4 regions of the Streptomyces sp. NBC_00358 genome follow, and region 4 is predicted to be linked to each of the others. Evidence: riboswitches for the same ligand, from Rfam matches in the RefSeq annotation. Region 4 holds a riboswitch; each other region holds the start of a gene.

Region 1 (7,332 bases), 990 kb from region 4:
GTGACGGAAAACCGCCGAAGGCCGGACCCCGGGAATCATGGGGTCCGGCCTTCGGCGGCGGTCCTGCTGTCAGGTCAGGAACGGGGCAAGCTCATGGAACTCGGGGTGACGCGTCAGCCGACGGCGACACCGTGCGACCGCAGGTAGGCGACCGGGTCGACGTCCGAGCCGTAGTCCGGCGTGGTGCGGATCTCGAAGTGCAGGTGCGGTCCGGTGACGTTGCCGGTCGCGCCGGAGAGGCCTATCTGCTGGCCCGCCGTCACGGTCTGGCCCGCCGAGACGGACAGCGAGGACATGTGGGCGTACTGGGAGTACTTGCCGTCGGCGTGCTGGATGACGACCTGGTTGCCGTAGGCGCCGCCCCAGCCGGCGGAGACGACGGTGCCCGCGGCGATGGACTTGATCGTGGTGCCGGTGGGGACCACGAAGTCCACGCCCGTGTGGTAGCCGCTGGACCACATGCTGCCCGCCACCTTGTAGCCGGTGCCGACGCTGCCGCCCTGGACCGGCAGGGTGTAGCCGGAACCGCTTTCGGCGGAGGCCGAGTTGGAGGGAGCCGTGTCGGCGGCCGGGGTCGCCTGGGTGGTCTTCGCCGCCGGGGCCGACGTGCGGGTGGCCGAGTGGGCGGCGCCGGCGAAGGCGGCCTTCTTGCCGAGCGACAGCTTCAGACCCGGGTGGATCAGCGACGGGTCGCCGCCGATGGCGGAGCGGTTGTCGGAGTAGATCTTCTTCCAGCCGCCGCTGACGTTGTGCTCGTCGGCGATCTTGGAGAGATAGTCACCGGCCCGCACCGCGTACGTCCTCGTCGTGACGGTCTTCTCGGCGGCGGGAGCCGCGGCCGCGGCCTTCTCGACATGCTGCGCGACGGCGGTGGCCGGGGTCGCGGCGTGGGCGCCCGTGGCTCCCATCAGAGGCAGCGCGAGCGCTGCGCCACCGGTTCCGGCCACGGCGATGGAGCGGGTGAAACGCAAGGACTTGGGACGGCGGTGCTTACCCTTCGCGGGCATGACGATTTCCTCTCCGGCGCCTGCGGGGTGAGCTGTCGGGTGCGGGCTGGAGATGCCCGGCCGCGCTGCTGCGCGGCTGTACCCCTAGCCTGTTCCGGAGTCCGGACAGGCACGGAACCTGTGGGTCCCCCGCTCCTGCCGTGTACGGGTGAGTTTGCGGATTCCGGGCGGCGGCAGGATTGGGCGTCCGTCCGGATTGAGGCAGAACGTAAGCGACATGAGAGCGCGTCGACAACTGTGCGCGGATTCCGTGCGCTCGCCTTTCTTGATCCATGGTGGAATTGCCGTCACCCTCCGTGGAATGACGATCTTCCGGGCCTCTCAACCTCCCCGGAATTGCGGGCCGGTTGAGAAATGGAGGCGGCAACTCATCGTCACGAATATGACGCTCCTCACGCGACTCGACCCAGGATGCGCTATTCCAGGGCCAGTTGTAATGAAGGCGCCATTTCGGGCAGAACAGTCAGATGCGATGCGGGCGGACATCCATCACATCCAGCACCCCACGTGAGCCGACACGCAAAACGGCGTGCATCAATGCCTCATATCGGCCGAATTCATTCCGCCAGGTCCGCACGGTCGCCCACAAGGCCGACCCTTCGGTGAATTCGAACATATGCACCTATTGGGCAACATCAACGCGGGCTCCGCGTCCGGGAGGCGTCGCCTGTGGACAACTCATTGCCTCAGGAACCCATGTCGTATCGTCGAGGGCGCGAGCCGCACACAACTGCCGACCAGCGACGCCGAGTCCAGCCCTGCGACGCCGGCGGCCGAATGAGGGGAGCCCCCGTGACCCAGCAGGTCCCGTCGACCGAGCCCGAGCTCGGCGGAGTGCGCAACTTCCGCGACGTGGGTGGCCTGCCCACCGCGGACGGCCGACGAGTGCGCTACGGGCACCTGTTCCGCAGCGGCCACCTCGCCCACGCCACGGAGGAGGACGCCGCGTTCCTCGCCTCCCTGGGGCTCCACACGATCTTCGACTTCCGCAATGCGGCCGACCAGAAGCTGGAGGGCCCGGACGTCGAATTGCCGGGCGTGCGGAACGTGAATCTTCCGCTGACCGACCCGGCGGACGGCAGTGAGTTCTGGAAGATGGTCCGCGACGGCGATCTCGACCAGTTGCGCGCGATCCTCGGCGACGGCAAGGCCGCGGCCCGGATGATCGGCTCCTACCGCACGATCATCAAGGAGCGCACGGCCGAGCACTCCCAGGTGCTGCGCGCGCTGGCCGAGGACAGCGTGCCCGCGCTGATGCACTGCGCCGCCGGCAAGGACCGCGCCGGACTGTCCATCGCGATCACCCTGCTCGCCCTCGGCGTCGAGCGCGACGCGATCGTGGCCGACTACCTGGAGTCGAACGCCACGCACCGCCGCTACAAGGTGCACCGCAACAACACCTCGGCCACCGCCTACTCCCCCGAGGTCATGGAGCTGCTCAGCCCCCTGTTCGACGCGCGCGCCGAGTACCTGACGGCGGCGTTCGAGACGGTCGAGGAGACCTGGGGCAGCGTCGACGTCTATCTGGAGCGGGGCCTGGGCATGACGCCGGAGCTGCGGGAGCGCCTGCGCGAGCGACTCCTGGACTGAACCGCACCCGGGACGCGGGCCGCTACTGGTTCTGCGCGCCCAGCGTGAAGAGCAGGTAGACGAAGGCCGCGAAGAGGTGGCCCACGGCGACGTAGATGATCAGCCGTACCCACAGGGCGCGCGGGAACTTCTCCTCCATGGACGGCCGGCGGGGTTCTGTGGGTTCCGTCATGACGTCTCTCCCGAGGTGGGGTGGCCCGTCGCCGGACCGAGGCACAGCGCGGCGACGGGGCTCTGCAGCAGGGTGTGTACGAAGAGGAGCTCGGCTCCGTCGCGCTCGGCGGCGGCGATGCGGTGCGGGGTGAGCGAGTCGAAGTGGGCGCTGTCCCCCGGTTCGAGGACGTGCGCGGTGTCCCCGAGGCGCAGCCTGAGCCGCCCCTGGAGGACGTACAGCCACTCCTCGCCCGGATGCACCCGCACGATGTCGCCCTGCGAGCCGTACGGAACGTGCACGCGCAGCGCCTGCATACCGCGGCCCGCGGCGCCGGCCTGCCAGTACGTCCAGCCGCCCGCAGGGGTCGGTTCCATGTCGGCCGCGCGCACGATCGCGTCACGGTCGGCGACCGTCTCGCCGAGCAGTTCGGAGACCGTCGTACCGTAGACACGGGCCAGCGTCAGCAGCATCGGCAGCGAGGGCTGGCGCTGTCCGGTCTCCAGACGGGAGAGGTGCGCGGGCGACAGCCCGGCGGCGCGGGCGGCGGCCTCCAGCGTGAGGGAGGCGCCGCGGCGCAGCGCGCGGAGCTGGGGCGCCACGGCGTGCAGCTCGGCGGACGGCTCGTCGGCCGCCCCTGGATCGGCGGGGATCATAGGACCATTGAGCCCGACGATTGCCTCCAGGGCAATTTTCTTGCCCCAGAGGCAAACCGGGTTCACGTGCCCTCCGCCCGCCGGAGACGGCGGGCCTCAGGGGTGGACGGGGCTCAGCGGTTGGCCACCGCCTGCTTGACCAGTGTCCTCCCGAAGTCCCACATCAGTCCGCCGCCGCCGTGCGCGTCCTCCATCACCGCGGTGAACGCCTCCACGAACCGGTCGACGTCCTGCTCGTCGACGACCAGCGGCGGGATCAGCTTGATCACCTCCAGGTGGTCGCCGGAGACCTGGGTGAGGATGCGGTGCCGCTGGAGCAGCGGGACGACGACCATCTGCGCGAACAGACCCTTGCGCGCGGCCTGCAGCATGGTCCAGCGACTGCGCAGTTTGAGCGACGTGGGCCGGCCGAACTCGATGCCGATCATCAGACCCCGGCCACGTACGTCGCTGAGCAGCTCGTACCGGTCGACCAGGGCCGCCAGCCGGGACTTGAGCCGTTCCCCGGTGATCCGCGCGTTGGCGACGATCTGCTCGTTCTCCATCACGGAGAGCACCGCGAGCCCCGCCGCCATGGCCTGGGCGTTGGACCCGAAGCTCGCCGAGTGCACGAGGACCCGGTCCATGGAGGAGTAGACCTTCTTGAAGATCCAGTCCTTGCCGAGCGTCGCGCCGACCGGTACATAGCCGCCGGAGAGCGCCTTGGCCACGCACACCAGGTCCGGTTCGACGCCTTCCTCGTGCTGGTAGGCGTAGAAGTCGCCGGTGCGGCCGAGGCCGGTCTGCACCTCGTCGGCGATGAGCAGGGCCTTGTGCTTGTGCAGCAATTCCTGGGCGGCGCGCAGATATCCGGGCGGGGACTCCTGGACGCCCTTGCCCTGGATCGGCTCCACGATCAGCGCGGCGACGTCACCCTTCTTCAACTCCCGTGCCAGGGCGTCGAGATCGCCGAGCGGGACGGCGGTGTCGGGCAGCAGTGGCGTGAAGCCGTCACGGAAGCCGTCCTCGCCGTTCACGGACAGGGATCCGGTGGTCAGGCCGTGGAAAGCGTGCGAGCAGTACAGGATCCGCGGTCGGCCGGTGGCGTACCGGGCGAACTTCAGCGCGGTCTCGACCGCCTCCGTGCCGCTGTTGCCGAAGAACACCCGGTCCAGGTGCGGGGAGTGGGTGAGCAGTCGCTCCGCGAGCAGGCCCGGCAGGGGCTGGCAGTCGAAGCGGGTGAGGTCGGCGAGCGAGGCGTCGAGGACGTCGTGCAGCGCGCGCCGGACGACGGGGTGGTGGCGGCCGAGGCCCATCACCCCGAACCCGGCGAGCATGTCCAGGTAGTCGTTGCCGTCGGCGTCCCAGAAGTGCGCGCCCTCGGCCCGCTCGTACACCTTGTCGAAGCCGATGGTGTGCAGCATGCGCGGGAGTTGGTGGTTCAGGTACTTCGTGTGCAGCTCGTAGCGCTCGGCTCCGCGCTCGGCGAGGAGCGCGCCGAGGTCGAACTCCCCCTTCTGGGCAGGGTCGGTCATTCCTGTTTCTCCTTGGACAACTCGTGCTCGGCCGGCTGGTCGGCGGCCGTCGTCGGCTCGTACGCGGCCTTGGAGCGCTCGTCCCTGATCGCCAGGCCCGCGCTGATCCGTCCGGCGATCTCGACCGGTGTGAGCCCGATGTCGGCCAGCACCTCGGCCCGCTTGGCGTGTGCGAGGAACTGCTCCGGGATGCCGAATCTCCGTACTGGCACGTCGACTTCGGCGTCCGCGAGGGCGAGCGCGACCGCCGCGCCGACGCCCGAGGCCCGGCTGTTGTCCTCGACGACGGCGACGAGCCGGTGTTCGGCGGCGAGGTGGGGCAGCGCCGGGTCGACGGGCTTGACCCAGCGGGGGTCGACGACCGTGCAGCCGATGCCCCGGGCCTCCAGGAGGTCGGCGGTCTGGAGGCAGACCGGCGCCATGACGCCCACCGCGACGAGCAGCACCTCGGGGCGCTCGCCCCGGTGCAGGACGTCGAGCCCGCCCACGTGGTCCACCGCGGGGATCGCCGGACCGACCGACTCCTTGGGGAAGCGGATCAGGGTCGGCGCGTCGTCGACGGCGACCGCCTCCCGCAACTGTGCCCGCAACTGGTCGGCGTCGCGGGGCGCGGCGATCCTGAGGCCGGGCACGACCTGGAGGATCGACATGTCCCACATGCCGTTGTGCGAGGCGCCGTCGACGCCGGTGACCCCGGCCCGGTCGAGGACGAAGGTCACCCCGCAGCGGTGCAGCGCGACATCCATGAGCAGTTGGTCGAAGGCCCGGTTGAGGAAGGTCGCGTACACGGCGACGACGGGATGCAGACCGCCGGTGGCGAGTCCGGCCGCTGACACGGTGGCGTGCTGCTCGGCGATGCCGACGTCCCACACCCGGTCGGGGAACCGCTCGGCGAACTTCCCGAGTCCGACCGGATGCAGCATGGCCGCCGTGATGGCCACGACGTCCGCGCGTTCCTCGCCGATCCTGACGATCTCCTCACCGAACACGGAGGTCCAGGAAGGGCCGTTGGACGGCGCGAGGGGCTCGCAGGTGAGCGGGTCCATCACGCCGACCGTGTGGAAGTGGTCCTCCTCGTGCGCGAGCGCGGGTTCGTAGCCGCGTCCCTTCTCCGTCAGACAGTGGATGAGCACGGGTCCGTGGAAGCGTTTGGCCCGGCGCAGCGCGGACTCCACGGCCCCCACGTCGTGACCGTCGATCGGGCCGACGTACTTGAGCCCCAGGTCCTCGAACATGCCCTGCGGCGCGAACGCGTCCTTGAAGCCCTTCTTCGCGCCGTGCAGCGACTCGTAGATCGTGTTGCCGACGAGGGGGGTGCGCAGCAGGACGCTCTTGCCCCAGGCGAGGACCTGTTCGTAGCTGTCGGTGGTGCGCAGGGTGGCCAGGTGGTTCGCGAGGCCGCCGATGGTCGGCGCGTACGAACGCTCGTTGTCGTTGACGACGATGATCAGCGGCCGGTCCTTCGCGGCGGCGATGTTGTTCAGCGCCTCCCACGCCATGCCGCCGGTCAGCGCGCCGTCGCCGATGACCGCGACGACATGGCCCTTCTCGCCCTGCACCTGGCGGGCCTTGGCGAGCCCGTCCGCCCAGCCGAGCGCCGTGGAGGCGTGGCTGTTCTCGATGACGTCGTGCTCGGACTCCTCGCGCGAGGGATAGCCCGACAGTCCGCCCTTGCCCCGCAGCTTGGAAAAGTCCTGACGTCCCGTCAGCAGCTTGTGTACGTAGCTCTGATGGCCGGTGTCCCACAGGATGCGGTCGACGGGTGACTCGAAGACCCGGTGGAGGGCGATGGACAGTTCCACCACTCCCAGGTTGGGTCCGAGGTGACCGCCGGTCCTGGCGACCGCGTGCACCAGGAACTCCCTCACCTCTTCGGCCAGTTCACCGATTTCCGCCTCGGACAGCGCCTTCAGGTCGCGTGGTCCCCGGATGTTCTCCAGAATCGTCACGTCGGGCCCCCTCTCGGTCCGTGCTGATCAGCTCACGGTGACGGCCGGTTCTCCGGACGCGACGCCGTCGTTCTCCATCTGCTCCGCGATCTTCATCGCCTCGTCGATGAGGGTCTCCACGATCTTCGACTCGGGGACGGTCTTGATGACCTCGCCCCTGACGAAGATCTGGCCCTTGCCGTTGCCGGAGGCGACCCCCAGGTCCGCCTCCCGCGCCTCGCCGGGGCCGTTGACGACGCAGCCCATGACCGCGACGCGCAACGGGACCTCCATCCCCTCCAGGCCGGCCGTGACCTCGTCGGCCAGCTTGTACACGTCGACCTGGGCACGCCCGCAGGACGGGCAGGAGACGATCTCCAGGCGCCGCTGCCGCAGCCCGAGCGACTCCAGGATCTGGATGCCGACCTTGCACTCCTCGGCGGGCGGCGCGCTCAGCGAGACCCTGATGGTGTCGCCGATGCCCTC
Region 2 (7,332 bases), 2.8 Mb from region 4:
GAGGCCGTTCTTCAGCACCACGTGGCCGTCGACGCAGGAGTCCATCGAGGTGGAGAGGTAGATCTCCACACCGCGGCTCTCCAGGTGCTCCTTGCCGTACTGGCCGAGCTTGGGGCCGACCTCGGGCAGGATCTTGTCCGCGGCGTCGACGAGGACGAAGCGCATGTCCTCGCGGGACACGCTGCTGTAGTACTTGGCCGCGTCGCGGGCCATGTCCTCGACCTCGCCGATGGTCTCGGCGCCGGCGAAACCGCCGCCCACGAAGACGAAGGTCAGCGCCTTGCGGCGGACGTCCTCGTCCGTGGTGGAGTCAGCCTTGTCGAGCTGCTCAAGGACGTGGTTGCGCAGGCCGATGGCCTCCTCGATGCCCTTCATGCCGATGCCCTGCTCGGCGAGGCCGGGGATCGGGAAGGTGCGGGAGACCGCGCCCATCGCGATGACGAGGTAGTCGAAAGGCAGCTCGTACGCCTCGCCCACGAGGGGGGCGATCGTGGCGACCTTGCGGTCCTGGTCGATGGTGGTGACCCGGCCGGTGAGGACCTCCGCCTTGGGCAGTACGCGTCGCAGCGGGACGACGACATGCCGCGGGGAGATGCTGCCGGCGGCGGCTTCGGGGAGGAAGGGCTGGTAGGTCATGTACGACCGGGGATCGACGACCGTGACGGTCGCCTCTCCGTAGCGCATCTGCTTGAGGATGCGCCGAGCTGCGTACAGGCCTACGTACCCACCGCCTACTACGAGGATCCTGGGACGCTCCGTGGTGCTCATGCCATCGAGTATCCACCCGCTTCAGGGGGGTCGCTCGTGCGCCCCTTCACAAGCTTGGGCAGGGGCTCTGCTACACTCCGCCGCCCACGTGATCGAGGTCATGGCGGCCGAGGGGAACCACCGTACGGTTCGTACCGTTGTCAACACCGCGTGAGCTGCACTCCAACCCATTCGGCCGAGCGGACCACACCCCCGTTTCACCACCCGGAAACACGGCGGCAACGCTCCTTCGAGCATCCTGCCGGACCGACTGAGCCCCATGGAAGGGCCCAAGTGGCCCCTTCCTCGCTCAGCAAGGTCTTTTTCCTTGTGAAGAACTTCACGAACTTTCTCGACGGGGTCTCGCCGGAGGGGTTCCGGGACCCCTCCAGACCCGCTCATACGTTATCCGACACGCTCAGCCGAGGCTACTGATCAGTAGTAAACGAGACCGGGACCACGCCTGCGCGACGCTGCCGAAACACCGCCGGACACCGCGTCCGGAGCTCCCCACGACCCCCTGTGCGTCCCGGAAGGCCGACGGCCCCGGTCCCTCGGGAAAAGAGGTACCGGGGCCGCCCCACGTCCGTTCTCGACGCGTCAGCGCGTGTCAGTCGCCCTGCCTGCCCGCTTCGGCGTCCTCCGCCACCTTGAAGGCGATGCCGTCGAGGATGTCGTGCTCGCTCACCACGACCTCCGCCGCCCCGGTCCGCTCCATGATCGAGAGCAGCACGAGGGCGCCCGCCCCGATCACGTCGACCCGGCCCGGGTGCATCGAGCCGATCGCCGCGCGCTCGGCGTGGGTGGAGCGCAGCAGCCACTCGGTGATCTCGCGGACGCGGGCGACGGAGACCCGGGAGTGGTGGATCTTCGCGGAGTCGTACTCGTCGAGTCCCAGCGCGATCGCGGCGACCGTGGTGACCGAACCGGCCAGCCCCACCAGGGTGCGCGCCTCGCGCAGCGGGACCGTCTCCTCGGCGAGGTCGAGGGCGGCCTCGATGTCGGCGCGCATGGCCGCGACCTGCTCCGCGGTGGGCGGGTCGGTCACCGCGCCGTCGCGCACGAGGTGACGTTCCGTCATGCGTACGCAGCCGATGTCCACGGAGCGTGCCGCGCGCACCCGGTCGGCCCCGACGACGAACTCGGTCGAACCGCCGCCGATGTCCACCACCAGGTAGGGCGTGGCGAGGTCGTCGCGCCCGGCCAGTTCCCTGGTCGCGCCGGTGAAGGAGAACTCCGCCTCCTGGTCCCCGGTGATGACCTCCGGCTCGACGCCGAGGATGTCCAGCACCCCGCGTACGAACTCGTCCCGGTTCTCGGCGTCCCGGGAGGCGGAGGTGGCGACGAAGCGGAGCCGCTCGGCGCCGTGCTCCTTGATGGCGGCCGCGTAGGCGCGGCAGGCGGCGAAGGTCCGCTCCAGCGCCTCGGGGGCGAGCCGGCCGGTGCGGTCGACGCCCTGGCCCAGCCGGACGATGGTCATCCGCCGGTCCAGGTCGGCGAGTTCGCCCGTCGCCGGGTCGGCGTCGGCCACCAGGAGCCGGATGGAGTTCGTACCGCAGTCGACGGCGGCGACGCGGGTCACCGGCTCTCTCCGCGCTCGCCGTCCGGCACGGAGTCGCCAGCGTCGGCGGCACCGGCTTCCCCGGGCTCCCCGGAGCCCTTGGCCCGGCCCGTCGGTCCGTCCTCCGCGGGGAGCGTCACGCACGCCCCCTTGCGCCACCACTCCGGAAGCATCGCGATGGCCTCGTCACCGAGCGGGTTGACGCCCGGCCCGGCGGCCAGCGAGTGGGCGACCAGGACGTGCAGGCACTTCACCCGGTCAGGCATGCCGCCCGCGCTCGGGAAGCCCGCCAGCACCTCGATGGCGTCCCGTCGCGCGATGTAGTCCTCGTGGGCGGCGCGGTAGGCCGCGGCCAGCTCGGGATCGGTGGCCAGCCGGTCGGTCATCTCCTTCATGACCCCGTTGGCCTCCAGCGTCCCGATCGCGGACGCGGCCCGCGGGCACGTCAGGTAGTACGTGGTCGGGAACGGCGTCCCGTCGGGGAGGCGGGGCGCCGTCTCCACCACGTCGGGCTGACCGCAGGGGCAGCGGTGCACGATCGCGCGCAGTCCGCGCGGCGGCCGGCCGAGCTGCTGCTTGAAGGCCTCGACGTCGGCGTCGGTGGGCTCGGTGCGCGGGGTGGTGGGAGGTGGCGTTTCCATGCCGTGCGTCACGTGTCTTTCTGGTCAGTTCATGGGTCGTCACTGGTCGGCGGCGTCGGACTTGTCCACGCCGTCCCAGACATTGGTGTACCAGGGGCGGTCGGCGGTGCCCCGGTTCGCCCGGGCCTGCTTCGCCGCGTCCGGGTCGATCACGATGTAGCCGGTCTCACCCGGCATCACATAGTGCAGCCGCTGCCGGATCTGCTGCTTCGCGTACGCGTCGTCCTGCCAGCGCGCCTTGAGGTCGCGCAACTGCTCGACCCGCTGCCGGGCCTGCTCCTGCTGCCGCTCCAGGTCGGCGACCTGGGCGCGCTGGGAGACGTACTGCCGCATCGGGTACGCGAGGGCGACGATCAGGGAGCACAGGACCAGGGCGAGCAGCGCGGCCCGGCCGGTCAGCCGGGAGCGGCGCGCCTGCCGCTTGGTCTGGGAGCGGTAGACCCGGGCCGCCGTCTGCTCGCCGAGCAGCTTCAGCCTGGTCGAGGTGGAGAACCGGTCCCGGTCCTTCACTGCCATGAGTCCCGCCTCCCCAGTACTGGCCCGCCGGTACGGGCCCCTCACGCGCGTACGTCCCCGCACACGGTACGGGACCGGGTGCGGGGACGTAGGGACGACGCTTGCCGAGCCTTGCGGGGTCAGTCCTTGAAGCGGGGGAACGCCGAGCGGCCGGCGTACACCGCGGCGTCGTCGAGGATCTCCTCGATACGCAGCAGCTGGTTGTACTTGGCGACGCGCTCGGAGCGGGCCGGGGCGCCGGTCTTGATCTGGCCGCAGTTGGTGGCGACGGCGAGGTCGGCGATCGTGACGTCCTCGGTCTCGCCGGAGCGGTGGGACATCATGCACTTGTAACCGCTGCGCTGGGCGAGCTCGACGGCGTCCAGGGTCTCGGTCAGCGAACCGATCTGGTTCACCTTGACGAGCAGCGCGTTGGCGGTGCCCTCCTCGATGCCGCGGGCCAGGCGCTCCGGGTTGGTGACGAACAGGTCGTCGCCGACGATCTGGACCTTCTCGCCCAGCTTGTCGGTGAGGACCTTCCAGCCGGCCCAGTCGTCCTCGAAGAGCGGGTCCTCGATGGAGACGAGCGGGTAGGCCGCCACGAGCTCCTCGTAGTACTCGGTCATCTCGGCGGCCGAGCGGGACTTGCCCTCGAACTCGTACTTGCCGTCCTTGTAGAACTCGGACGCGGCGACGTCGAGAGCGAGCGCGACCTGCTCGCCGGGGACGTAACCGGCCTGCTTGATGGCCTCGATGATGAGGTCGAGCGCGGCGCGGTTGGAGTCCAGGTTCGGGGCGAAGCCGCCCTCGTCGCCGAGGCCGGTGGACAGGCCCTTGGACTTCAGGACGGACTTGAGGGTGTGGTAGACCTCGGTGCCCCAGCGCAGGGCCTCGGAGAAGGACTCCGCGCCGATCGGGGCGATCATGAACTCCTGGATGTCCACGTTCGAGTCGGCGTGCGACCCGCCGTTCAGGATGTTCATCATCGGAACGGGCAGCAGGTGCGCGTTCGGGCCGCCCAGGTAGCGGAAGAGCGGCAGGTCGGACGCCTCGGAAGCGGCGTGCGCGACGGCGAGCGAGACGCCGAGGATGGCGTTGGCGCCGAGCGAGCCCTTGTTGTCGGTGGCGTCCAGGTCGAACATCGCCTGGTCGATCAGGCGCTGCTCGGTGGCGTCGTAGCCGACGAGCTCCGGGCCGATCTGCTCGATGACGGCCAGGACGGCCTTCTCGACACCCTTGCCCTGGTAGCGGTTGGGGTCACCGTCACGGAGCTCGATGGCCTCGAAGGCTCCGGTGGAGGCGCCGGACGGAACGGCGGCACGACCCGTGCTGCCGTCGTCGAGGCCGACCTCGACCTCGACCGTGGGGTTGCCTCGGGAGTCCAGGATTTCCCGGGCTACGACGACGTCGATGGACGGCACGAGCATCTCCTTCTGGGATGTGACGCGGGTATGCGGGGCTTGGCAGCCCCGCGGGATGAGCCTATCCGGCCCGAGGGGATCGGCCAGCCGATCGACCACCCCTTGAGCAGAAGTGAGACTACCTATTGTTCCTGAACGGAACAAAAAAGAAGGAAAAAACCCCGCTCCGGCGCGTGCGGGGGAACACGCACCGGAGCGGGGAGCCCGTGGGGACGGGGACCTCGGCGGGCCTCCGGAGCGGAGGCCCGGCCTACGAGGGAGCTGTCTTTCAGCGGGGCCGGGCCGCGCACGTCCGGGGATCACGGTCACCCTCCGCCGAAGGTGACCACGTCAGCCGGCGCGCCGCCGGACTCAGCCGAGGTGCAGCTGCTGGCCCGGGTAGATGAAGTCGGCGTCGGCGACGATGTCCTTGTTCAGCTTGAACAGCTTCTGCCAGCCGCCCTTGACGTGCTTCTTCTCGGCGATCGAGCTGAGGGTGTCGCCCTTGACGACCTTGTACTCGCCGTCACCCTTCTTGACCTTCTTGCCGGTCGGGGTGGTGACGGTCTTCTGGGCGGCGGGGCGCTCCGCGGAACGCGAGGCGGGCTGCTCCGTCGTACGGGTGGTGGTGCTCTGCGCGCCGCTCGACGACGAGGACGAGGAGGAGGTCGACGGGGTCGTGGCGCCACCGCTGTAGGCGGCGCTGGACAGGCCGGTGCCGCAGGTCGGCCAGGCACCCTTGCCCTGCGCGGCGAGGACCTTCTCACCGATGGCGATCTGCTGCGACTTCGAGGCCTGGTCGGCGGTCGAGGCGTAGGCGGTGCCGCCGTACGCGGCCCAGGTGGAGGAAGAGAACTGCAGGCCGCCGTAGTAGCCGTTGCCGGTGTTGATCGACCAGTTGCCGCCGGCCTCGCACTGGGCGACGGCGTCCCACTCGGAGGCGGTGGCGGCGGATGCGTTGCCTGCCGCCATCAGCGGGGCGGCGATGGCGACACCGGTGACACCGGCGAGCGCGGCGACGCGGGTGGCCTTGTTCGGACGGCGGTGCTTGCCCTTGCTGGAAAACAGCATGGAGTGATCCCCTCACCGACGCCTGCGAGGTGAGCTGTCGGGTTCGGGCCGGTTGAGTTGCCCGGCCGCGCACCTTCGGCCCTGTCTCCAGGACGTCCGGCACGCGACTTAACCCCAAGCCGTTCCCAGGTGTCTCTCGACTCCCGGGCCCGGCGCCTACCTGGGTCCCCCGCTCCTGCCTACGGCGCATGACGCGACGACTGTTCCCGTACGGCCGTTGGCAGGATTCGGCGTTGCGACCGTCGGAGCCCGCTGTGGCGAGCAGTCACGACCGTAAGCAGTCGATCGGCGGAAATTCAAAGACGATCAGGGCTTCTGAGACTCATGTCTCACTCGCACCAAACCGGACATTCCACAGCGAACCGTGACGCGAACTCCCGCTAGTTCTGCACCGTTTCGGCGGTGACGGCAATGCTCCGACCTGGGACGACGAGGCCGGGACCGGTGTCCGCGGCATCGGTGGCCGCGGCGGCCGCGGCGGCCAGGTAGCCCGACCCGTCCTCAAGGCCGAGGACGTCGGAAACATTCCAGATGTTCTTTCTGGCGTACGAGTTGTCGGTGATGTCGCTCGAAACGCTGGAGACGCCGGAGGCGTGCCGTCCGGTCGCGCTGTCGGTGGGACCGGCGGTCGCACCCTCCGAGGCATCCGTGCCGCGGTGCCGCCCGGTGCCGGTGCTCGCGGCGACGGAGGCGCCCGAAGAAGCGTCCTTCCGTCCGGACTTGCCCGACTCGTCACTCTTGTCGGCCGTCTTGGCCGAGGCGCTGGGACTCGGCGAGGCACTGGACTTCGCGGCACCGTCGGTCGCGCCCGAGGAGTCACCGTCGATCGAACCAAGCAGGTCGGACGAAGTGGACAAACCGGATGAGCCGGTTGAACCGGCATCACTCCCGGCACTCGCCGAGTCGCCGGCCACGCCCGTGTCGACCTGGACCCCGGCCGAGTTCTTGCTGAGGCCGGAGAGCGGTCCACAGCTGGGCCAGGCCGCGACGCCCTGCTCGTCGAGCAGCTTCTCGGCGACGGCTATCTGCTGCGAGCGACTGGCCTGGTCAGGCCTCGACGCGTAGGCGAGACCGCCGTGCGCCTCCCAGTCCTCCTGGTCGAGCTGAAGACCGCCGTAGTACCCGTTGCCCTGGTCGGCGCTCCACGCGCCACCGCTCTCGCACTGCGCCACCTGGTCCCAGACGGTCCCGTCGGCCGCGTTCGCACTCGCCGCGGCGAGCAACGGGATGACGATGGCCGATCCGGTCACGCCCGCGGCGACGATGAGGGCTGGGGCCTGACGAGGGCGACGGTGACGGCCGTTCCCGGAGAGCATGCGGAAGCCTTTCGCGTGACAGCGGGGGAGCACCGCGGCTCCTGCGAAGTAAGAAGCGCAGGTGCCGCGTTGATGGGTGAAGGTAGCCGCACTCGAACGCT
Region 3 (7,332 bases), 2.3 Mb from region 4:
CCGGACCCTGCCCGCACTGCTCGTCGTCGTCGGGCTCCTCTACGACTACTTCACCCCGGGGGACTACACCGCGGCCCCCTTCCTCACGGCCGCGCCCCTGGTCGCCGCTCCCCTCTACTCGCTGCGCGGCACCGTCGTCACCGGCGCCCTCGCCGTCGGCGCGCTGCTCGTGGTCCACTGCGTGCTCGGCATCGTCCTGCACGTCGACGCGGTCACCGAGGTGATCACGGTGGCGACGGCCGCCGTCCTCGCCGTCCTCATCAACATCGTGGTCCGGCGCGGCGACGAACGGCTCGCCTCCGTCCGGGAGATCGCCGAGTACGCGCAGCGCGCCGTGCTGCCCGAGCCCGAGGCGCGGATCGACGGCCTCGATGTCGCGGCCCGGTACGAGGCGGCACAGGAGGACGCGTTCATCGGCGGGGACCTGTACGCGGTCCAGGACTCCCCGCACGGCGTGCGGCTGATCGTCGGGGACGTACGGGGGAAGGGGATGACCGCCGTGGCCGCCGTCGCCGTGGTGGTCGGCGCGTTCCGGGAGGCCGCGGAGCAGGAGGCGACCCTGGAGGGGGTCGCCCGGCGCCTGGAGCGGGCGCTGACCCGGCCGGGCACCCTGCACGAGAGCCCTGACGCGTTCGAGGAGTTCACCACCGCCGTCCTCGCGGAGATCCCGCACGACGAGGACGTCGTCCGCGTCGTCAACCGCGGTCATCCGCCACCCCTGGTCCTGCGTCCCGACGGCACGCTCGTCACCCTCGCCGCCGAGCCCTTCGCGCTGCCGCTCGGGATGGGCGAGCTGGGCACCTGGCCCGACCGGGCGATACAGGACCGCTTTCCGCGCGGGGCGACGCTGTTCCTGTACACCGACGGGCTGTCCGAGGCCCGCGATGAGCACGGGAGGTTCTACGATCCGGCCGCGTGGCTGGCCGGACGGGTCTTCCCCGGCCCCGACGCGCTGCTGACCGGCCTCGCCGAGGCGGTCCGCCGGCACACCGGCGGCGCCCTCACGGACGACATGGCGCTGCTGGCCGTCCGGCGCATCTGAGCGATGTGTTCGCCGACGGGCCCCGCGGCGCCCGGGCGGCCTTTCCGGTCCTGCGCGCACCGCCTTTCACGGCATCCGCGCAAGGCCTTGTGCGGCTCCGTCACGAACGGTGACCGGCCGGTCCCCCTCCGCATGACGTCTGACATGCCATCAGGTGAACCCGTGTCGACAGGGCGTGGCCAACTCGCCCGTTTTTCATCGCTCATGACCTCAAAGTCCCGGCCAAGAGCCGTTAATGATCAGTCGGAACATCTTGGAATCCGGTGCCTGAGTCTATTAACGTTCGATAACGCAGTGCGGTCGTCCCAGCCGTCACAAGAGACGGCTCCGTGCGCACGCGCCGAATCCCGCAAGGGAACCGGGGACCCATCACGTGGGGTGAATCGAACGTATTCCGCTGTGGAAGCAGTGGTCGTACGCGCGTAGGAGACCTTCCTTCTCCGAACCCGTCAGCTAACCCGGTAGGCGGCAAGGAAGGAAAGGAGCGCGCCCACGTGGCGTCCAACCCGCCTGCTCAGCCAACCTCGTTCCCGCCGAACGACACGCAGACCTTCGGCTACGGCAAGGACGAGGGACCCTGGGAGGAGTGGAACCCCACCGAGGATTCCGTTCTGCCGAATCGCGGCCGGCACCGCACGGGCAAGCAGCGCGGCGGAGGACTCGCCCGCAGCTCCACCGTCCTCGGCGTCGGTGTCATAGCCGCGGTCGGCGGGGGTGGCATCGCCAGCGCCGCGCCGGGCAATGCCCCCGTCTCGATCTCGCTGCCCGACCTGTCGTCGGTCACCCACTCCGCCGAAGCCCTGATCTCGCACGGCGGATCCAGCACCCCCAAGGGCTCCACGACTCCGCTCACCAGCGTCGGCCTGACCAGCGCCGACGCGGCGCAGGGCGCCACGGACGCCGGTTCGGCGCTGCGCGCCCGCATCATGCAGCAGGCCCAGTCGCAGCAGGCCCACGCCGACAGCACCACGCATCAGGCCGCCCTGACCGCCGCCGTGAAGAAGAACGCGGACGACGCCGAGGCCAAGGCCGACGCCGTGAAGAAGAAGGCGCTGGAGACGGCCAAGGCGAAGGCCGAGACCGAGCGCCTCGCCGAGCTCGCCAAGAGCTACACGCTGCCGACCTCGTCGTACACCCTGACCTCCCGCTTCGGTGAGGCCGGGGCCCTGTGGTCCTCCGGGTACCACACGGGACTCGACTTCGCGGCGCCCACCGGCACGCTCATCAAGGCGATCCACAGCGCCACCGTCACCGAGGCTGGCTGGGCCGGATCGTACGGCTACCGCACGATCCTCACCCTCGACGACGGTACGGAGCTCTGGTTCTGCCACCAGTCGTCGATCAGCGTCCATGTGGGCCAGAAGGTCGCCACCGGCGATGTCATCGGGCGGGTGGGCGCGACGGGCAACGTCACCGGGCCGCACCTGCACCTCGAAGTGCACCTCGGCGGCGCCGCCACCGCCAGCGACCCGATGCCCTGGCTCCAGGCCAGGGGCCTCAACCCCTGACCCGTACGGCCCCTGAACGAGTCGTACGGCATCCGACGCGCGTCGCCCCCGACGTGTGCCGCACGACCCCGCCCGCCCCTGACTCCCCGCCGATCCGCGCTGTTCCCTGATCTCCGACGGTCCTGACGTCACCCCCCCACGTCAGGGCCGCCGGTCAGGCGGGGCGGGTCCGGGAGCGTCGGTCCCCCGCGGTGGGTGTGGAATACATACATCCGGTACGGGCGTTGACGCCGTACATGACTTCTCTTCGCAAGCTGGGTTCGTCGGACCTCGAGGTCTTCCCGCTCTCCCTCGGCGGGAACGTCTTCGGCTGGACGGCCGACGAGAGCCGTTCCTTCGCCGTGCTCGACGCCTACGCGGCCGCCGGCGGCAATTTCCTCGACACGGCCGACTCCTACTCGGCGTGGATCGAGGGCAACGAGGGCGGCGAGTCCGAGACCCTCATCGGCAAGTGGCTCGCGAAGCGCGGCAACCGCGCGGACATCGTGGTCGCCACCAAGGTCAGCCAGCACCCCGCGTACCCGGGACTGTCCGGTGCCAACATCAAGGCCGCCGCCGACGCGTCGCTGCGCCGCCTGGGCACCGACCACATCGACCTCTACTACACGCACTTCGACAAGCCGGAGGTGCCGGTCGACGAGATCATCGGCGCCCTCGACGAGCTGGTGAAGGCCGGCAAGGTCCGGCACATCGCCGCCTCCAACATCTCGCCCGAGCGGCTCCAGGAGTCCCTGGAGTTCTCCGACCGCGAGGGCCTGGCCCGCTATGTCGCGCTCCAGCCGCACTACAACCTGGTCTCGCGCGACACCTACGAGGGCGCACTCCAGGACATCGCCTCCCGGGCCGGTCTGGCCGCCGTCCCGTACTACGGGCTCGCCTCCGGCTTCCTCACCGGCAAGTACCGCCCGGGCACGACGGTCGACTCGCCCCGGGCGGCGGGCGCGGCCAAGCACCTCGGCACGGACCGCGGGCCGAAGGTCCTCGCCGCCCTCGACGAGGTCGCCGGAGCCCACGACGTCGCCGTCGCCACCGTCGCCCTCGCCTGGCTGGCCGCCCGGCCGACGGTCGCCGCGCCGATCGCCTCCGCCCGCACGGTGGAGCAGCTCCCGGCCCTGCTGGGGGTCGCGGACCTGGTGCTGACGGACGACGAACTGACGCTCCTGTCCAGGGCGTCCGCGTAACGGCGGGAAAGCGGCCTTCGAGGGTTCCGGCTTCCCGGGGGTGATCTCTCCGGGAGCGCCGGGGCCCCGCAGGGCTACGAGCGGTAGGGGTTGTACGCGGGATACGGCGCCGGCGCCGGCTGACCGTACGACTGCGTCGGCGGGACGGCGTACCCGTACCCGTACCCGGGGGCCTGCCAGGGCGCCGGTGCCGGCAGCGGGGTCGTCGCGCGGGCCGCGTAGGCGAGGGCCGGGCGGGCGGTCTCCCGGCGGCGCCACAGCTCGTCGAGCAACTCGCGCTCCCGTACGACGAAATCGGCGCCGGCCCGGCCGCGGCGTCCCCGGTGGCGCAGGAACGCCAGGGAGGTCGCGTACGCCTCGTACTCCGCCACCGAACGCGCCGCGGCCTTCCCGAAGTGGTGACCGGCGTACTCGCGGGCGAGCCGCCGCGCCCGCATCGAGCCGAGGGCCCACGGTTCGGTCGTGCCCAGCCAGCCGGCCACGGTGTACGCGGGCAGTTCCGTGCGCACGGTGCGCAGCTCGCGCTGCCGGGTCCAGACGGCCAGCCAGGTCAGCAGCCCGAACGCGGGCACCATGAACGCGGCGTACACCCCGAAGAACCCGAACTCGCCGAAGCCCGAGGAGCTGTTCCAGATCGCGTGCATGCCCATCGCGAGCAGCAGTCCGGTGAGGGGGAGCAGTACACGGCGCACGTGCTGGCGCTCGGCGGACAGCGCCGCGGCCCCGAAGCCGATTCCGGTCATCACGGTGAACAGCGGATGCGCGAAGGGCGACATCACCACGCGGACGAAGAAGGTCGCGGCGGTGACCGAGGCGAGCCCGCTCTCCCCGCTCAGCTGGTCGCTGCCGAAGGCGGTGCCGAGGTACAGGATGTTCTCGGTGAAGGCGAAGCCGGTGGCGGTGATCCCGGCGATGACGACGCCGTCGACGATCCCGGTGAAGTCCCGTCTGCGGAACAGGAAGACCAGCAGGACGGCAGCGGCCTTCGCCGACTCCTCGACGACGGGCGCTATGACGGTCGCGCCCAGCGTGTCGGCGCTGGACGGATCCGCGGTCGCCATCGCTATCCACCGGGTCGCGAAACTGTTGGCGACGATCGCTATGAGCGCCGCCGCGCAGGCACCCCAGGCGAACGAGAAGAGCAGGTTGCGCCAGGGGCCCGGCTCGACCCGGTCCAGCCACCGGAAGGCGGCTATGAGCAGCGGTACGGGGAACACGGCCAGTCCGAGACCGACCAGGAAGCCCTCGGTTCCGGTCTGTTCGCGGACCAGGGCGAGGATCACCAGACCGGACATCGCGAGCAGCGTGATCAGCGCTCCGTACCGGACCCATCTGCGCCGCCACCAGCGCGGATGCATCGGAGCAGGTCCGGCGGGGCCGCCGGACCGCGTCGGGTACAGAGGATGGATGGCCACGGCATTGACCCTAACGAGGGAGGGCGTGGCCCGCGACGGTAACCGGAGTCCCCGGGACTTCCCGGGGAGGGACCGGAGCGGTGTGGGTCAGTCGCCCGGGGTGTGCTGGTCTCGATGCTGTACGCGCCGGAAGAGGAGGTCGTTCACCACATGACCCTTGTCCAGTCCCTGGCCCTCGAAACGGGTCAGCGGCCGGAACTCCGGACGCGGCGCGAAACCGCCGTCCGGCCGCGTGTTCTCGAAGTCGGGGTGCGCGCTCAGCACTTCGAGCATCTGCTCGGCGTACGGCTCCCAGTCCGTCGCGCAGTGCACGAGCGCCCCTGGTTCGAGGCGGGTCGCGGCGAGATCCAGGAACTCCGGCTGGATCAGCCGCCGCTTGTGGTGCCGCTTCTTGGGCCACGGGTCGGGGAAGTAGACGCGCAGGCCCTTCAGGGACGCGGGCGGCAGCATCTCGCGGAGCAGGATGATCGCGTCGCCGTTCGCGACCCGGATGTTGGACAGGCCGCTCCGCTCGGCGAGGTTGAGCAGGTTTCCCTGGCCCGGCGTGTGCACGTCCACGGCGAGGATCCCGGTACCCTGGTCCTCGGCCGCCATCTGCGCGGTGGCCTCGCCCATGCCGAAGCCGATCTCCAGCACGACGGGCAGGTCCGCTCCGAACAGCTCCGCCAGGTCGAGCGTGCGCCGTCCGTCGATGTCGAGCCCCCACTTGGGCCACAGCCGCTGCAGCGCGTCACCCTGTCCGGTCGTCACCCGGCTCCGCCGCGGCTGGAAGCTCCGGATCCGCCGCTCGAAGTGCGAGCCGGCGGGATCGGCCTGCGGGCCGTCGGGGAAGCGGGACTCGCCCTTGGCGCGGTGGTGACGCGGCGAGCCGTCCTCGGCGGAGGCGGGCCGGGTCTCTTCGGTGGAGTCGAGGAAGTCAGACACAGTGGGACCGATTTTACGGGGGCCACGACGCGGGGCGGTCCGCGTGACCCGGGGCCGGGGCGGTCCGCGTGACCCCGGGCCGGGTGGTCGGGGCGCGGCTCAGGCCGCGGCCAGGGCAGCCAGGGCCCGGCGGGCGACCTCCCGGCCGATCGGGAGCGAGGCCGTGGCCGCGGGGGACGGCGCGTTCAGTACGTGTACCGTCCGCGGGCCCTCCTTGATCAGGAAGTCGTCGACCAGGGTGCCGTCCCGCAGGACCGCCTGGGCGCGCACCCCGGCGCTGGCGGGAACCAGGTCCTCCGGGTTCACCGCGGGCAGCAGCCGCCGCACCGCCTCGGTGAACGCCGCCTTCGACACCGACCGGCGCAGCTCCCCCGCTCCGTAGCGCCAGTGCCGTCGCGCTATCCGCCAGGTACCCGGCCAGGACAGGGTCGCGCCCAGCTCGCGGGGCCGGACGACCCCCCACCCGTACCCCTCCCGGGCGAGCGCGGGCACCGCGTTGGGGCCGATGTGGACGCCGCCGTCGATGCCCCGGGTGAGGTGGACGCCGAGGAACGGGAACGCGGGGTCCGGAACCGGGTACACCAGGCCCCGCACCAGCTCCGGCCGCGCCAGTGTGTAGTACTCGCCGCGGAAGGGGACGATCCGCATCCCGGGGTCGTCCCCCGTGAGCCGGGCCGTCTCGTCGCAGTGCAGTCCCGCGCAGTTGACGAGCACCCGCCCGCGGACGATCGTCCCGTCGGCCGTGCGCACGGCCACGCCGAGACGGGGGCGGCGGTCGGCGCTCACGACGTCCGCCCCGTACCGGATCTCCGCCCCGGAGGCCTCCGCGAGCCGCCGGGCCACCGCCACGTAGTCGCAGATGCCCGTGCCGGCGACATGGATGGCGGCGAGGCCGCGCACCTCGGGCTCGTGCTCGGCGAGCTGGGCGGGGCCCAGCTCCTTGACCGCGATGCCGTTCTCCCGGCCGCGCTGCGCCAGGCCGTGCAGCCGGGGGAGCTCCGCCTTGTCCGTCGCGACGATCAGCTTGCCGGTGACGGCGTGCGCGATGTCGTACTCCGCGCAGAACTTGACCATCTCGGCGGCGCCCCGCACCGCGTACCGCGCCTTGAGGGAGCCGGGGCGGTAGTAGATCCCGCTGTGGATCACCCCGCTGTTGCGCCCTGTCTGGTGCCGGGCGGGCCCTTGCTCCTTCTCCAGCACGGTCACCCGGGTGCCCGGGGCCGCGCGCGTGATGGCATACGCCGTCGACAGGCCGACGATCC
Region 4 (7,332 bases):
CAGAAATGAGCCCCTGCCGAATATCCCTCTTTGTATACGGCGCCCGTGTTAATGACGCGGGCCCAACATGTTTACGGGATGTTGCGAACTTCTCACACGGTCCGGCCGATCACCGCCGCCGGGAAACCGGAGCCGGTGCACGGCCGTCGCCCGCTCGGTGTGCAGGGCCGTGATCGCGCGGGCCCGCTCGCTGTCACCGCGGGCGACCGCGTCCACGATGCCGCCGTGCTCCGCCCAGGACTCCACGGGATCGGCGGGCGCGTCCACCGAGTACATCCAGGCGATCTTGTGGCGCAGCTGGGCGAGGGTGGAGGTCAGGGCGGGGCTTCCGGAGGCCTGTGCGAGCGTCTCGTGGAACCAGCCGCCCAGCGAGCGCAGATCCTCGCTGTGGCCCCTCCTGGAACGCTCCTGGCCCAGTCTGACCAGGCCTCGGAGCACCTTGAGATGGGCCTCCGTGCGCCGCTGGGCGGCCCTGGCGGCACCCAGCGGCTCCAGCAGCATGCGCATCTCCAGGAGATCCGCGGCCTCCTGCTCCGTGGGTTCCGCGACGCACGCCCCCGCGTGCCGGCGGGTCACGACGAAGCCCTCGGCCTCCAGGGTGCGCAGCGCCTCGCGCACGGGGACACGCGAGACGCCGTAGCGCCGCGCGAGCAGTTCCTCGGTGAGCCGGCCGCCGCGCTCGTAGACACCCGCGACGATGTCGTCACGGATCGCCGTGCATACCGAGTGCGCCGGAATACGCATGACCGACCTCCGCTTTAATCCCCGCGAAACGCCATCGATTGACGCTTGTTCAGTGACTCTATTGCAGGAAGCCTGAATTTCCGATGGCAGGCCTGAATCCATGGATATTTTTTGGACATACGGCCTCCGGAAACGATGATGCCCCGGCTCGGTGAGCCGGGGCATCGAAAGCGGCGAAGAAGCCGCGAAGCGGTCGTCAGACGTTGACGCCGTGCGAACGCAGGTACGCGACCGGGTCGATGTCCGAGCCGTACTCGGCGGTCGTACGGGCCTCGAAGTGAAGGTGCGGTCCGGTCGTGTTGCCGGTGGCCCCGGAGAGGCCGATCTGCTGCCCCGGGGTGACCGTCTGCCCCACGGACACACCGATGGACGACAGGTGGCCGTACATGGTGTACGTGCCGTCGTGCATCTTGATCACGACTTGATTGCCGTAGGCACCGCCCCAGCCGGTCGTGACGACCGTGCCGGAGCCGACGGCGTGGACCGAGGTGCCGGAGGCGGCGTGGAAGTCGACGCCGGTGTGGCTGCCGGAGGACCAGAGGCTGCTGCTCGCCTGGTACCCGGTGGAGATGTACGAACCGGTGATCGGGATGACGAAGGTGTTCAGGCGCTTGCGCTCGGCCTCGCGGGCGGCGCGCTCCTTGGTCTCACGCAGCTTCGCGGCCTGCTCGGCGGCGTGCTTGCGCGCGGTCTGCTCGGCCTGCTTGCGCGCTGCGGCCTCGTCGGCGGCGCGCTGCTGCGCGAAGGCCTGGGCGTCGACCTGGTCGGCGACCGAGTCGCCGAGGGTGACGGCCTGGGTCAGCCCGGTCTGCTCCACGGGGGACTCCGCGGCGAACGCGGGGGAGCCCAGAGTTCCGATCACACCGGTGGTGGTGAGCGCCGCGACCCCGACGGCGGTCTTGGTGGTGCTGTGCACCCGGCTCGGACGACGATGCTTGCCGGTGCCACAGGAGAACGCCATGTAGGGGCTGGTCCTTTCCTTCCCTCTCGCCTACCGGGTTAGCTGACGGGTTCGGAGCAGGAAGGTCTCCTACGGGCTCCCTCCGGGGAGGGCGTCCGATTCACCCCAGGGACTACGTGTGGGTCCCCGGCTCCCCTGGCTCGCGCCATGGGGACTCGGCGATGACTGTCCGGTTGCCGCGGGCGCGGCGCACTACGTGACGAACAGACGGACCGACGCTAAGCGGGACGTCTTTCGAACAACAAACGGATCACGGTTTTTGTAGCGCATCCCACAGAGCAGAAGGGCAACCTCCGTACCAATACGGACATCTTGGGGGCGTTGTCCGCGAAAAAGAGGGCCCTGATGACTCTTCAGTCACCAGGGCCCCTCGGCCGCGCGAGCTCTACTCGGCGGCCACCACGCTGACTTCACCGATTCCGAGAGCCTTGACGGGCTCCGCGATCTGCGCCGCGTCGCCCACCAGAACGGTCACCAGACGGTCCACCGGGAAGGCGCTCACGGCCGCCGCGGTGGCCTCCACGGTTCCTGTGGCGGCGAGTTGCTGATACAGCGTCGCCTGGTAGTCGTCCGGCAGGTGCTGCTCGACCTGGTCCGCGAGTGTGCTCGCGACGGCCGCGGCCGTCTCGAACTTGAGGGGCGCCACGCCCACCAGGTTCTGCACGGCGATGTCACGCTCGGCGTCGGTCAGTCCCTCGGCCGCGAGGGTGCGCAGCACCTTCCACAGGTCGTCGAGCGCGGGACCGGTGTTCGGGGTGTCCACGGAGCCGCTGATGGCGAGCATCGCGACGCCCGTGCCGTCCGGCGCGGAGCGCAGGACCTGGCCGAACGCCCTCACGCCGTAGGTGTAGCCCTTCTCCTCGCGCAGGACGCGGTCCAGGCGCGAGGTGAGGGTGCCGCCGAGGCAGTACGTGCCGAGTACCTGGGCGGGCCACACACGGTCGTGCCGGTCGGCGCCGACCCGGCCGATGAGCAACTGCGTCTGGACGGCGCCGGGGCGGTCGACGATGATCACGCGGCCGGTGTCGTCGGCGGTCACCGGCGGCACGGGACGGGGCTCGGCCGACGAACCGGTCCAGGAGCCGAGCGTGTCGCCGAGCAGCTCGTCGAGGTCGACACCGGTCAGGTCTCCGACGACGACGGCGGTCGCCGTGCCGGGGCGCACATGCTTCTCGTAGAAGGCGCGTACCGCTGCGGAGTCGATCTTCTGGACGGTCTCCTCGGTGCCCTGACGCGGGCGCGACATGCGCGCGGTCGCCGGGAACAGCTCCTTGGAGAGCTCTTTGGCGGCACGGCGGGCGGGGTTGGCCGTCTCGTGCGGGATCTCGTCCAGCCGGTTGCGCACCAGCCGCTCGACCTCGCTGTCCGCGAACGCGGGTGCCCGCAGGGCGTCGGAGAGCAGTCCGAGCGCCTTCGCCAGGCGTGAGACGGGCACTTCGAGGGACAGGCGAACGCCCGGGTGGTCGGCGTGCGCGTCGAGCGTGGCGCCGCAGCGCTCCAGTTCGGCGGCGAAGTCCTCGGCCGAGTGCTTGTCGGTGCCCTCGGAGAAGGCACGCGCCATGATCGTGCCGATGCCGTCCAGGCCCGCGGGCTCGGCATCGAGCGGCGCGGCGAGGATGACCTCGACGGCGACGACCTGCTGGCCGGGTCGATGGCAGCGCAGCACGGTCAGGCCGTTGTCCAGGGTGCCGCGCTCGGGGGCGGGAAACGCCCACGGCTTCGGCTGGCCGGCCTCGGGCCGCGGGTGGAAGTCCATGGTGGCGAGCTCGGTCACTTCGCCGCCTCCTCGTCGGTCTCGTCGGCGGAGCCAGCCGCTTCGGTGGCTTCGGCGGTGGTCGGCTCGTAGACGAGCACCGCGCGGTTGTCGGGGCGCAGGCGGGCCTTGGCGGCCTCCTGGACCTCCTGTGCGGTGACGTCGAGGACGCGCTGCACGGCGGTCAGGGCGAGCTGCGGGTCGCCGAACAGGACGGCGTACCGGCACAGTTCGTCGGCGCGGCCCGCGACGGTGCCGAGCCGGTCCAGCCACTCGCGCTCCAACTGGGCCTGCGCGCGCTCCATTTCCTCGGCCGTGGGGCCCTCCTCGGCGAACCGGGCGAGCTCCTCGTCGACGGCGGCCTCGATGACCGGGACCTCGACGTCGCCGGACGTCTTCACGTCCAGCCATCCCAGGGAGGGCGCTCCGGCGAGCCGCAGCAGGCCGAACCCGGCCGCGACGGCGGTGCGGTCACGGCGTACGAGCCGGTTGTAGAGCCGGGAGGACTCGCCGCCGCCGAGGACGGTGAGCGCGAGGTCGGCGGCGTCGCACGCGCGCGTGCCGTCCTCCGGGAGCCGGTAGGCCGCCATCAGGGCGCGCGCCGGGACCTCTTCCTCGACGACCTCGCGCAGTTCCTCGCCGATGATGTCGGGCAGCGAGCCGTCACGCGGGGCGGCCTTGCCGTCGTGCCCGGCGATCGAGCCGAAGTACTTCTCGACCCAGGCGAGCGTCTGCTCCGGGTCGATGTCCCCCACGACCGACAGAACCGCGTTGTTGGGCGCGTAGTAGGTGCGGAAGAACGCGCGGGCGTCCTCCAGGGTGGCCGCGTCCAGGTCCGCCATCGACCCGATCGGCGTGTGGTGGTACGGGTGGCCCTCGGGGTACGAGAGCGCGGTGAGCTTCTCGAACGCGGTGCCGTACGGCACGTTGTCGTAGCGCTGCCGACGTTCGTTCTTGACGACGTCGCGCTGGTTCTCCATGGACTCGTCGTCCAGCGCGGCCAGCAGCGAACCCATGCGGTCGGCCTCCAGCCAGAGGGCGAGCTCCAGCTGGTGGGTGGGCATGGTCTCGAAGTAGTTGGTGCGCTCGAAGCTCGTCGTGCCGTTGAGCGAGCCGCCGGCGCCCTGGACGAACTCGAAGTGACCGTTGCCGTGAACCTGCTTGGAGCCCTGGAACATCAGGTGTTCGAAAAGGTGGGCGAGTCCGGTCCGGCCCTCGACCTCGTGGCGCGAGCCGACGTCGTACCAGAGGCACACCGCCGCGACCGGGGTCAGATGGTCCTCGGAGAGCACCACGCGCAGGCCGTTGGCCAGGCGGTGCTCGGTCGCTGTCAGGCCGCCGGAGCCTGCCTCAGCTGTGGCCGTGTGACCCATGGGCATGTACGTCCCTTCGATCGCGGAACTGCGTCATTCCTGTCGGTCCTGCCACTGTATGCAAGCGCGCGGACGCCTGGCGAAGTTCCCGCACCTCGTACGCCGAGAGCGAGACTTACGCGTGTCCCTGACACGCCTCGGAGAATGCTCCGAGAACCACCGCGGGCGAGTTCGCTGGCCGCCGGGCACCCGGCCCGAGGGCTGCCCGGGAACGGTCTCGGCCACACCCGCGGGACGCGTCGCGGAGGCGCTACGGACGGGTCGCGGTCGGCGTTGTCAGTGGGGCGGTCCACAATGGTGCGCGTCAGAACCCGCTCATGCCCCGGCAGAGACTGTGAAGGAGCCGCAGCAGCGATGGCCCGCCGCAGCACGAAGACCCCGCCGCCCGACGACTCGTACGAGGAGAAGATCCTCGACATCGACGTCGTGGACGAGATGCAGGGCTCCTTCCTCGAATACGCGTACTCGGTCATCTATTCGCGAGCCCTGCCGGACGCCCGCGACGGCCTCAAGCCGGTGCACCGTCGCATCGTCTACCAGATGAACGAGATGGGCCTGCGTCCCGACCGCGGCTATGTGAAGTGCGCCCGCGTGGTCGGCGAGGTCATGGGTAAGCTCCACCCGCACGGCGACGCGTCGATCTACGACGCCCTGGTGCGTCTGGCCCAGCCCTTCTCCATGCGGCTGCCCCTGGTCGACGGTCACGGCAACTTCGGCTCGCTCGGCAACGACGACCCGCCTGCCGCGATGCGTTACACCGAGGCCCGGATGGCCGACGCGACGTCGCTCATGACCGAGTCGATCGACGAGGACACGGTCGACTTCACGCCCAACTACGACGGCCAGGAGCGGGAGCCGGTGGCCCTGCCGGCCGCCTTCCCGAACCTTCTGGTCAACGGCTCGTCCGGGATCGCCGTCGGCATGGCCACGAACATGCCGCCGCACAACCTCGGCGAGGTCATCGCCGCCGCCCGCCACCTCATCCGGTACCCGGGCGCCGACCTCGAGACGCTGATGAAGCACGTTCCGGGACCCGACCTGCCCACGGGCGGCCGGATCGTCGGCCTCTCCGGGATCAGGGACGCGTACGAGACGGGCCGCGGCACGTTCAAGATCCGTGCCACGGTGTCGGTCGAGGACGTCACGGCGCGCCGCAAGGGCCTCGTCGTCACCGAACTGCCCTTCACCGTCGGCCCGGAGAAGGTGATCGCCAAGATCAAGGACCTGGTCGGGGCGAAGAAGCTCCAGGGAATCGCCGACGTCAAGGACCTCACCGACCGTGCGCACGGACTGCGCCTGGTCATCGAGATCAAGAACGGCTTCGTGCCGGAGGCGGTCCTCGAACAGCTCTACAAGCTGACGCCGATGGAGGAGTCCTTCGGCATCAACAACGTGGCACTGGTGGACGGTCAGCCGCTCACCCTGGGCCTCAAGGAGCTGCTGGAGGTCTACCTCGACCACCGCTTCAACGTCGTACGCCGCCGCAGCGAGTTCCGCCGTACCAAGAAGCGCGACCGGCTGCACCTGGTCGAGGGTCTCCTCGTCGCCCTCCTGGACATCGACGAGGTCATCCGCCTCATCCGCTCCAGCGACAACTCGGCGCAGGCCAAGGAACGCCTGATCGAGCACTTCTCGCTCTCCGAGATCCAGACGCAGTACATCCTGGACACGCCGCTGCGCCGCCTCACCCGGTTCGACCGCATCGAGCTGGAGTCGGAGCGCGACCGGCTCAACGGCGAGATCGACGAGCTGACCGGCATCCTGGATTCGGACGCGGAGCTGCGCAAGCTGGTCTCCGGCGAACTGGCCGCTGTGGCCAAGAAGTTCGGCACCGACCGGCGCACGGTGCTGCTGGAGTCGGCGGGCAGCCCCGCCGCGACGGTCTCGCTCCAGGTCGCCGACGCCCCGTGCCGGGTGCTGCTGTCCTCGACGGGACTGCTGGCGCGTACGGCGACCGGTGACCCCTTCGGGGAGGACCCGGACGGCAAGCGCACCAAGCACGACGTGATCGTCTCCGCGGTGCCCGCGACGGCACGCGGCGAGATCGGCGCGGTCACGTCCCTGGGCCGCCTCCTCCGCCTGAACGTGATCGACCTCCCGCAGCTGCCCGAGACGGCGTCGGCGCCGAACCTCTCCGGGGGTGCCCCGGTCTCGGAGTTCCTGTCCTCCCTGGAGCAGGACGAGACGGTGATCTGCCTGACGACGCTCGACGAGGCGTCCCCGGGCCTGGCGATCGGCACGGAGCAGGGTGTCGTCAAGCGTGTGGTTCCCGACTACCCCTCGAACAAGGAGGAGTTGGAGGTCATCACCCTCAAGGACGGCGACCGGATCGTCGGCGCGGTCGAGCTGCGCACCGGCGAGGAGGACCTGGTCTTCATCACGGACGACGCGCAGTTGCTGCGCTATCAGGCCTCGCAGGTACGCCCGCAGGGCCGGGCGGCGGGCGGCATGGCCGGCATCAAGCTGATCGAAGGGGCCAAGGTGATCTCGTTCACCGCGGT

The links. A riboswitch is a leader RNA that binds a small molecule or an ion and turns the genes downstream of it on or off. The one in region 4 is predicted to bind cyclic di-AMP.
Region 1: it holds a riboswitch for cyclic di-AMP, as region 4 does, so the genes downstream of both, OHT01_RS07065 (M23 family metallopeptidase) here and OHT01_RS11160 (M23 family metallopeptidase) in region 4, are expected to answer to the same signal.
Region 2: it holds a riboswitch for cyclic di-AMP, as region 4 does, so the genes downstream of both, OHT01_RS23675 (transglycosylase family protein) here and OHT01_RS11160 (M23 family metallopeptidase) in region 4, are expected to answer to the same signal.
Region 3: it holds a riboswitch for cyclic di-AMP, as region 4 does, so the genes downstream of both, OHT01_RS21150 (M23 family metallopeptidase) here and OHT01_RS11160 (M23 family metallopeptidase) in region 4, are expected to answer to the same signal.

What each region holds. Positions count from the first base shown of each region.
Region 1 covers NZ_CP107976.1:1,714,293-1,721,624, forward strand. Annotated here, with positions in the region: gene OHT01_RS07065 (M23 family metallopeptidase) at 114-1,007, opposite strand; cyclic di-AMP (ydaO/yuaA leader) riboswitch at 1,010-1,168, opposite strand; gene OHT01_RS07070 (tyrosine-protein phosphatase) at 1,800-2,597, shown strand; gene OHT01_RS07075 (DUF6126 family protein) at 2,620-2,736, opposite strand; gene OHT01_RS07080 (helix-turn-helix domain-containing protein) at 2,766-3,404, opposite strand; gene OHT01_RS07085 (aspartate aminotransferase family protein) at 3,518-4,918, opposite strand; gene dxs (1-deoxy-D-xylulose-5-phosphate synthase) at 4,915-6,867, opposite strand; gene ispG (flavodoxin-dependent (E)-4-hydroxy-3-methylbut-2-enyl-diphosphate synthase) at 6,895-7,332, opposite strand, start outside.
Region 2 covers NZ_CP107976.1:5,545,240-5,552,571, reverse strand. Annotated here, with positions in the region: gene OHT01_RS23700 (NAD(P)/FAD-dependent oxidoreductase) at 1-768, opposite strand, end outside; gene OHT01_RS23695 (Ppx/GppA phosphatase family protein) at 1,358-2,329, opposite strand; gene OHT01_RS23690 (DUF501 domain-containing protein) at 2,326-2,949, opposite strand; gene OHT01_RS23685 (FtsB family cell division protein) at 2,989-3,465, opposite strand; gene eno (phosphopyruvate hydratase) at 3,585-4,871, opposite strand; gene OHT01_RS23675 (transglycosylase family protein) at 5,217-5,915, opposite strand; cyclic di-AMP (ydaO/yuaA leader) riboswitch at 5,920-6,112, opposite strand; gene OHT01_RS23670 (transglycosylase family protein) at 6,296-7,165, opposite strand.
Region 3 covers NZ_CP107976.1:4,991,223-4,998,554, forward strand. Annotated here, with positions in the region: gene OHT01_RS21145 (PP2C family protein-serine/threonine phosphatase) at 1-1,042, shown strand, start outside; cyclic di-AMP (ydaO/yuaA leader) riboswitch at 1,371-1,525, shown strand; gene OHT01_RS21150 (M23 family metallopeptidase) at 1,537-2,550, shown strand; gene OHT01_RS21155 (aldo/keto reductase) at 2,787-3,731, shown strand; gene OHT01_RS21160 (PrsW family intramembrane metalloprotease) at 3,806-5,146, opposite strand; gene trmB (tRNA (guanosine(46)-N7)-methyltransferase TrmB) at 5,234-6,070, opposite strand; gene lhgO (L-2-hydroxyglutarate oxidase) at 6,170-7,332, opposite strand, start outside.
Region 4 covers NZ_CP107976.1:2,701,935-2,709,266, forward strand. Annotated here, with positions in the region: gene OHT01_RS11155 (GntR family transcriptional regulator) at 49-744, opposite strand; gene OHT01_RS11160 (M23 family metallopeptidase) at 941-1,705, opposite strand; cyclic di-AMP (ydaO/yuaA leader) riboswitch at 1,718-1,876, opposite strand; gene OHT01_RS11165 (M16 family metallopeptidase) at 2,091-3,479, opposite strand; gene OHT01_RS11170 (M16 family metallopeptidase) at 3,476-4,837, opposite strand; gene OHT01_RS11175 (DNA gyrase/topoisomerase IV subunit A) at 5,186-7,332, shown strand, end outside.